Geobacter metallireducens GS-15: one gene and its partner. The protein of the gene in region 1 interacts with the protein of each later gene in a pairwise test. Links are inferred from orthologs where the notes say so. Each region holds a gene or a part of one and is shown on either strand. Other genes may lie near its edges.

Region 1 (4,505 bases):
CACCATCCGGGACGGGGAGATGCTGCAAACCGGCCGCGACGGCCTCGATTACGGCTACCGGTTCCTGAGGCTTGCGCCTGGTGAGATTATTGTTGGGGCAACCTTTCGCCTGGATCCGGCCGATCCCGATCAGATCGGGGCACGGATCGCCGGTTACCTGGAACACCGGGCCGCGAGTCAAAAAGTCGGCTTTCCCAATGCCGGGTCCTTCTTCAAGAATCCGGAGGGGACCGCTGCTTGGCGGCTGATTGACGAAACTGGGCTTCGGGGAGAGCGGGTGGGGGGCGCCCAGGTGTCGGAGGCCCACGCTAACTTCCTGATAAATCGGGGGGGGGCGACGGCTGCCGATTTTCTTGCCCTGGCTACCCGAATTAATGAGGCAGTAAAACAACGTACCGGCATAACTCTTGAAGAAGAGGTCAGGATTGTCGGTGAAGAGTGATTAAAGAACCGCTTCCAAGAAGCGCTCAGGCGAAAACGCGATGACCCGTGATGAACTGAAAACCAAGAAGATCGGCGTGCTTATGGGGGGGCTCTCGGCGGAACGGGAGATCTCTCTCTCCAGCGGAGGAGCGGTGCACAAGGCGCTTCTGGCCCGGGGATATGACGCCGTTGCCATTGACGTGGACCGCGATCTGCCCCAGGTCCTTGTCAGAGAGTGGATCGACGTGGCCTTCATCTGCCTCCACGGCCGCTACGGCGAAGACGGGGCGGTCCAGGGGGTGCTGGAACTCATGGGAATCCCCTACACCGGCTCGGGGGTCCTTGCGAGCGCCCTGGCCATGAACAAGATTTTCGCCAAGCAGGCCTTTGCCGCCGCAGGCCTCACGATAACCCCCCACCGGGTGCTCGTGCGGGGCGAAACCTTCGACGCCGTTGCGGCCGGCATTGATCTTCCCGTAGTGGTGAAGCCCTCCCAGGAGGGGTCGTCGGTGGGGGTAAGCATCGTGAAGAAGGCGGAGGAGCTTGCCGCCGCTCTGGAGGCCGCGTTCCGCTACGACAACGAAATCCTCGTGGAGAAGTTCGTCAAGGGGCGGGAGATTCAAGTAGGGATTCTCGACGACCGGGCCATGGGAGCCATCGAGATTGTGCCGAAGAAGGAGTTCTACGACTTCGAGGCCAAATACACCGACGGCATGGCGGAGCACATCTGTCCGCCGGTTCTTCCCGCCGACCTGTACCGCAAGCTCCTCGCCGAAGGGGAGAAGGCCCATCGGGCTTTGGGGTGCGCCGGGTACAGCCGGGTAGACTTCCTGGTGACCGAGGGGGGTGACTGTTTTCTCCTCGAAGTGAATACCCTGCCGGGGATGACGGCCCTGAGCCTCCTGCCGGAGATCGCCCAGAAGGAGGCGGGGATCGCTTTCGAGGAGCTGGTGGAGCGGATACTGGTTTCAGCTTCGCTGAAGATTCAGGGACCGGGGACCGGGGACCGGGTTCAAAAGAACACTAGGAATCACAGGGGGAACGCTGGGCGTGGAGCTGGTTGTTTGTTTTTGCCGGTCCCTGGTCCCTGGTCCCCGATCACCGATTTTATGCGCGATTTACACGTAAAAACACGAATCCAGCCGGCCAACAAGAGCCGCAACCGGGTAAAGAAAGAGCGGAAGCCGATCAACTGGCGTCCCCTCATCACCTGGGGGAGCCGGGCTGTGCTCGGCGCGTTGGCCGTGGCGGTCGTGGGGGGCGCAGGCTACAAGGGGTACGCGTTCGCCTCCCGGTACGAGATTGCGGTACTGCAGGTGGAGGCCATCGAGGTGTCGAAGTTGAGGCACCTGACTCGTGACGAAGTTCTTGGACAGGCCGGGGTGAGAAGGGGCGATTCCATGCTGGGGCTGCGGTTACGCCGCATCGGCGAACAACTGGCCAAGAACCCCTGGATCGAGAAGGTGCAGGTGCGCCGCTACTTCCCCCACACCATCCGCATCGAGGTGGTGGAGCGGGAACCGGTGGCTGTGGTGAACATGGGGTTTCTCTATTACCTGGATGCCAAGGGGGAGGTCTTTAAGCCCCTTACCCAGGGTGACAGCCTCAATTTTCCGGTCATAACCGGCATCACCGAGGATGATCTGGCCCGGGATCCCAAGGGGGCCAGGGAGATGCTCACCGGCGCCGTGGCCCTCATGGATATGCTGAAGAAGGGGCGCGCCTTTACCCTGGCCGATGTTTCGGAGGTTCACATCGACAAGGGATTCGGCCTCACTCTCTTCACCGCCGGTGGAGGCGTGCCGGTACGGCTCGGCAAGGATGGGTACGAGACCAAACTGGCCCGTTTTGCCACGGTCTACGGGGAACTAAAGACGCAGATGACGGCAGTTGAGTACATCGATTGCGACTACCAGGACAAGATCATCGTCAAAAAAGGATAAAGCGGGGGAGGGGGAAACACTATGTCGGCACGAAGGGATAACCTGATCGTCGGGCTCGATATCGGCACAACCAAGATTTGTGCCATCGTCGGCAACGTCACGGAGGACGGCATCGACATCGTTGGGATCGGCAGCAGCCCGTCGCGGGGGATGCGTAAGGGTGTCGTGATCAATATTGAGAGCACGGTCGAGTCCATCAAGAAGGCGGTCTCCGAGGCGGAACTCATGGCTGGCTGCGAGATCCGCTCCGTCTATGCGGGGATCGCCGGGGGCCACATCAAGGGATTCAATTCCCAGGGGGTGATCGCCATCAAGAACCGCGAGGTGACCTCCGAAGACGTGAAGCGGGTCATCGATGCGGCCAAGGCCATCGCCATACCCATGGACCGGGAGGTGATCCACATCCTTCCCCAGGAATTCATCATCGATGACCAGGATGGCATCCGCGAGCCCCTCGGCATGAGCGGGGTGCGGCTCGAAGCCAAGGTCCACATCGTCACCGGCGCCGTGGCCAGCGCCCAGAACATTGTGAAGGCGTGCAACCGGGCCGGCCTCGACGTGGCCGACATCGTCCTGGAGCAACTGGCCTCCTCCGAGGCGGTCCTGTCGGCCGACGAGAAGGAGCTGGGGGTGGCGCTGGTCGACATCGGCGGCGGCACCACCGACATCGCCATCTTCGTGGACGGCGCCATCAAGCACACCTCGGTCCTCTCCCTGGGGGGGAACCACCTGACCAACGACATCGCCGTTGGGCTCCGGACCCCCATGGCCGAGGCGGAGAAGATCAAGCAGAAGTACGGCTGCTGCATGGCATCTCTCGTGGGGAAGGAAGAAACCATCGAGGTGCCGAGCGTGGGGGGGCGCAAGCCGCGGGTTCTCTCCCGGCAGCTTCTGGCCGAGATCCTGGAGCCGCGGGTGGAGGAGATCTTCACCCTGGTCAACCGCGAGATCATGAAATCGGGCTTCGAGGACCTCATCGCTTCCGGCGTGGTCATCACCGGCGGCACCACCATCCTGGAGGGAATGCCGGAACTGGCCGAGCAGGTCTTCAACCTGCCGGTGCGTCGCGGCATGCCGCAGCAGATCGGCGGCCTCGTTGACGTGGTCAACTCGCCGGTCTACGCAACAGGGGTCGGGCTTGTGGTCTACGGGAGCAAGAACGTCGGCATCCGTGAGTTCCCCACGGCCCAGACTGACGAGAACCTCTTCCGGCGGGTCTCCCGGCGGATGAAGGAGTGGTTCGGAGAGTTTTTCTAGTAACCGGAGCGTATTGTTCGCATTCATGTATTGTTCTGTATTGCAATGACAACCAAACACATCATGAAAGGAAAAAGGGGGTAGGGTATGTTCGAATTCGACGAAAGCATCGATCAGTGTGCCAAGATCAAGGTCATCGGCGTCGGCGGCAGCGGGGGGAATGCGGTCAACACCATGATCGAGAGCCAGGTCGGCGGGGTTGACTTCGCCGTGGCCAACACCGACGTGCAGGCCCTGCGCATCTCCAAGGCGCCCATCAAGATCCAGATCGGACGGCAGCTCACCAAGGGACTCGGGGCCGGGGCCGATCCGTGCCGGGGGCGCGAGGCGGCCCTGGAGGACCGGGAGCAGCTGGCCGAAACCCTCAAGGGTGCGGACATGATCTTTATCGCCGCCGGCATGGGGGGCGGCACCGGCACCGGCGCGGCACCCATCATCGCCGAAGTGGCCAAGGAAGCGGGCGCCCTCACCGTCGGCGTGGTCACCAAACCCTTTTCCCGGGAGGGGAAGCAGCGCCTTGCCAAGGCCGATGACGGCATCAAGGAGCTGAAGAAGCACGTGGACTCCCTCATCGTCATCCCCAACGACCGGCTCATCGGGCTGGCCGGCAAGTCCATGTCGATCCTCGACGCCTTCAAGCCCTCCGATGACGTGCTCCGCCAGGCGGTCCAGGGTATTTCCGATCTCATCACCACGAGCGGCTTCATCAACGTGGACTTCGCCGACGTGAAGGCCATCATGAGCGAGCGCGGCATGGCCATGATGGGGATCGGCATCGCCGCCGGCGAGAACCGGGCGGTGGAAGCTGCCCTGCGCGCCATCTCCAGCCCGCTCCTGGAGGACGTGGACATCTCCGGCGCCAAGGGGGTTCTGGTGAACATC
Region 2 (2,781 bases), 550 kb from region 1 along the record:
CCCGGGTGGAGAATGAGGGTAAAGCACTGCCCCATGCGGGCTCCCCGGAGGATGACGTCGAGCTTCCCATGAACCGCTTCGGGCTCGGCATCCTTGGGGAAATAGATGCAAAAGGCATCCTCCCGTCCCCACCGGGCGCGGCACGTTTCGGCGCTCCGCCGGACGGTCTCCTCCCTCCGGGCAACGGAGCCGAGGGGAACCTCTTCGGCATAGGTCACCACGGCCCCATCGAGGGCTAAGGTCAGAAACCCGTTTCTGAAGGCACGGCGGGAATAGTCCCTGAGGCACCAGGGACCACCGTCGAGCTCTTCGTCGAAGCCCCCCTGGCGTTCCACGAGCTCTCTCCGAACCATGGAGGCGGCAAAGGACCCATGGGACACCTCGGTGACCGGCCCGGCAGGTGGCGCGGCTTTCGGCCTTCGCCCCTGTCCGTCCTCAAGCTCCAGGCGCGGCACGATGATACCCGCATCGGGGCGGGAATCGGCCAACTCCACCATCGGCTCCAGCCACCCCCTTGTCACCAGGGTTGTGTTCTGCATAACGACCGCATAGGGAGCTTCCACCTGGGCGAGACTGCGGTTCACTGCCCTGACGAAGCCCTGATTGGCGCTGGTCTTCAGGAAGAGCGCACGCTCCCCGAGAATCTCGGAGAACTCTTCCAGAAGCCGTTCGGTTTCCCGGTCGCTGCCGTTGTCAATGAGAATGAGGCGGGCGGAAGGGGTGGTCTCCATGAGGGTGACCAGGCAGTTGCGAGTTTCAACGGGCCGGTTCCAGATGGGAATGAGTATGTCGACAGTGAAGGGTGTCATGGGAATCGTCACGCCTGCGGGTAGCATGGTGAACTGCGGGTCGGAAAACGAGCAAACCGCATGGACGGCCTGTCGACGGGGAAGTCAGTTCTTCCCGGCGACGCGTCATCCATGCGGCTTCTTATAACGGGCCTGTCCGCGGCGCTTCTCCCGCACGGCGGACAGGGGTCGAATCAGGACGAGACGGCAACCCGGCGAAGGAGGTTGAGTTCGTCGAGGACCTTGCCGGAACCGAGAACAACACAGGAAAGGGGATCCTCGGCGGTCACGACCGGTAGTCCCGTCTCCTCGCGGAGCAGCGCATCCAGGTTGCGGAGCAGGGCCCCGCCGCCGGCCAACACGATCCCCTTGTCAACGATATCGGCGGCAAGCTCGGGCGGGGTCCGTTCGAGGCAGATCTTCACCGCATCCACGATGGCATTGACCGGTTCGGAGAGGGCATCGCGGATCTCGTCGGAATTGATCTCCACCGTCTTCGGGATACCGGAAACCAGGTCGCGCCCCTTCACCTCCATGGGACGCACGTCCCCGATGGAGTAAGCCTCGCCAATCTCGATCTTGATGAGTTCAGCGGTCCGGTCGCCGATGAGGAGGTTGTACTTGCGCTTGATGTACTGGACGATCGCCTCGTCCATCTTGTCGCCACCCACCCGGACGCTCTTCGTGTAGACAATGCCTGCCAGGGAGATGACCGCCACCTCGGTGGTGCCGCCGCCGATGTCGACAATCATGTTGCCGGAGGCCTCGGTGATCGGCAGCCCCGCCCCGATGGCAGCCGCCATGGGCTCCTCGATGAGGTAGACTTCCCGGGCGCCTGCGGACTCGGCAGACTCCTTGACGGCCCGCTTCTCCACCTGGGTGATCCCCGAAGGGACGCAGATGACGATCCGCGGCCGGACCAGAGTCTTGCGGTTGTGGACTTTGTGAATGAAGTAGCGGAGCATTTCCTCGGTGATGTCGAAGTCGGCGATGACCCCGTCCTTCATGGGGCGGATGGCGGTGATGCTTCCCGGTGTCCGGCCGAGCATCTTCTTGGCCTCCATGCCGACGGCAAGCACCTTCTGCTGGCCGCTGTTCGTCTTCTGCACGGCAACCACCGACGGCTCGCGGACCACAATACCCTTCCCCTTCAGGTAGACGAGAGTATTGGCTGTTCCGAGGTCAATTGCCAGATCGTTCGAGAAAAGACCGAAGAGGGCGTCGAATATTTTAAGCATGCGCTAATCCCTTTCATAGTGCGCGAAAGTGAGCTTTTTCGAAGCGTTGCATCGTAGCAGAAACCCCCTGGGCATGCAAGGGGGAAAAGCTTGACCGGGAGTATTCAATGTTGCTTTTGCAAGGCAGGTTATAGTACTATGCGAACCCGTTGTTTCAGGGGTTACGGCACCGATTTCCCTCACGCAAAGGAGTCCTCGCGAATGCTCGGCATCATGCGAAAGTACAAGCAGTCCATCGTCATCAAGGTGGTCTTCGGCCTCATCGTCCTCAGCTTCATCGGCACCATTTTTCTTGTCTGGGGCAAGGGTGACGGGGGACTCACCCCGTCGAGTTATGCCGTCAAGGTGGATCGCACCAAGGTCAGTTACGAAGAATTCCAGCGAACCTACTACCGTCTGCGCGACATCTACACCCAGATTTACGGTCCGGCCCTCACTCCCGAGGTGGAGAAGCAGCTCAACCTGAAGAAACAGGCCCTGGACTCCCTCATCGATGCGGCGCTGTTGCGGAAGGCCGCCAAAGACATGGGGGTAAAGGTATCCGAAGAAGAGGTGCAGAAGGCCATCGCCGCCATCCCCGCGTTCCAGAAAAACGGCGCCTTTGACTCCGCCCAGTACTTCGCCGTCCTCAAGGCGAACCGGCTCGCTCCCAAGGAGTTCGAGGCGGGCCAGAAGGACGAGCTCATGGTGAAAAAGGCCCAGGACCAGATCAAGGCGAAGGTCCAGGTCACCGATGATGCGGCGCGGCAGCTCTA

The links. The genes of interacting proteins can lie anywhere in the genome.
Region 2: the proteins of ftsA (region 1) and GMET_RS04595 interact in binary tests that used the Escherichia coli proteins (3 or more experiments, as listed by UniProt). The link is inferred for Geobacter metallireducens GS-15 from one-to-one orthologs.

What each region holds. Positions count from the first base shown.
Region 1 is NC_007517.1:458,567-463,071, forward strand. Bases 1,659-4,505 are described here. They hold ftsA (cell division protein FtsA), read left to right. Parts: upstream 1,659-2,387; coding sequence 2,388-3,623; downstream 3,624-4,505. Other genes in these bases: GMET_RS18940 (cell division protein FtsQ/DivIB), read left to right, coding at 1,659-2,366; ftsZ (cell division protein FtsZ), read left to right, coding at 3,711-4,505. Outside these bases: murB (UDP-N-acetylmuramate dehydrogenase), read left to right, coding at 1-442; more of GMET_RS18940, read left to right, coding at 1,533-1,658. UniProt on the Escherichia coli protein: Essential cell division protein that assists in the assembly of the Z ring. May serve as the principal membrane anchor for the Z ring.
Region 2 is NC_007517.1:1,011,967-1,014,747, reverse strand. It holds GMET_RS04595 (rod shape-determining protein), read right to left. Parts: upstream 2,018-2,781; coding sequence 983-2,017; downstream 1-982. Other genes in the region: GMET_RS04590 (peptidylprolyl isomerase), read left to right, coding at 2,228-2,781; GMET_RS04600 (glycosyltransferase family 2 protein), read right to left, coding at 1-809. UniProt on the Escherichia coli protein: Forms membrane-associated dynamic filaments that are essential for cell shape determination. Acts by regulating cell wall synthesis and cell elongation, and thus cell shape.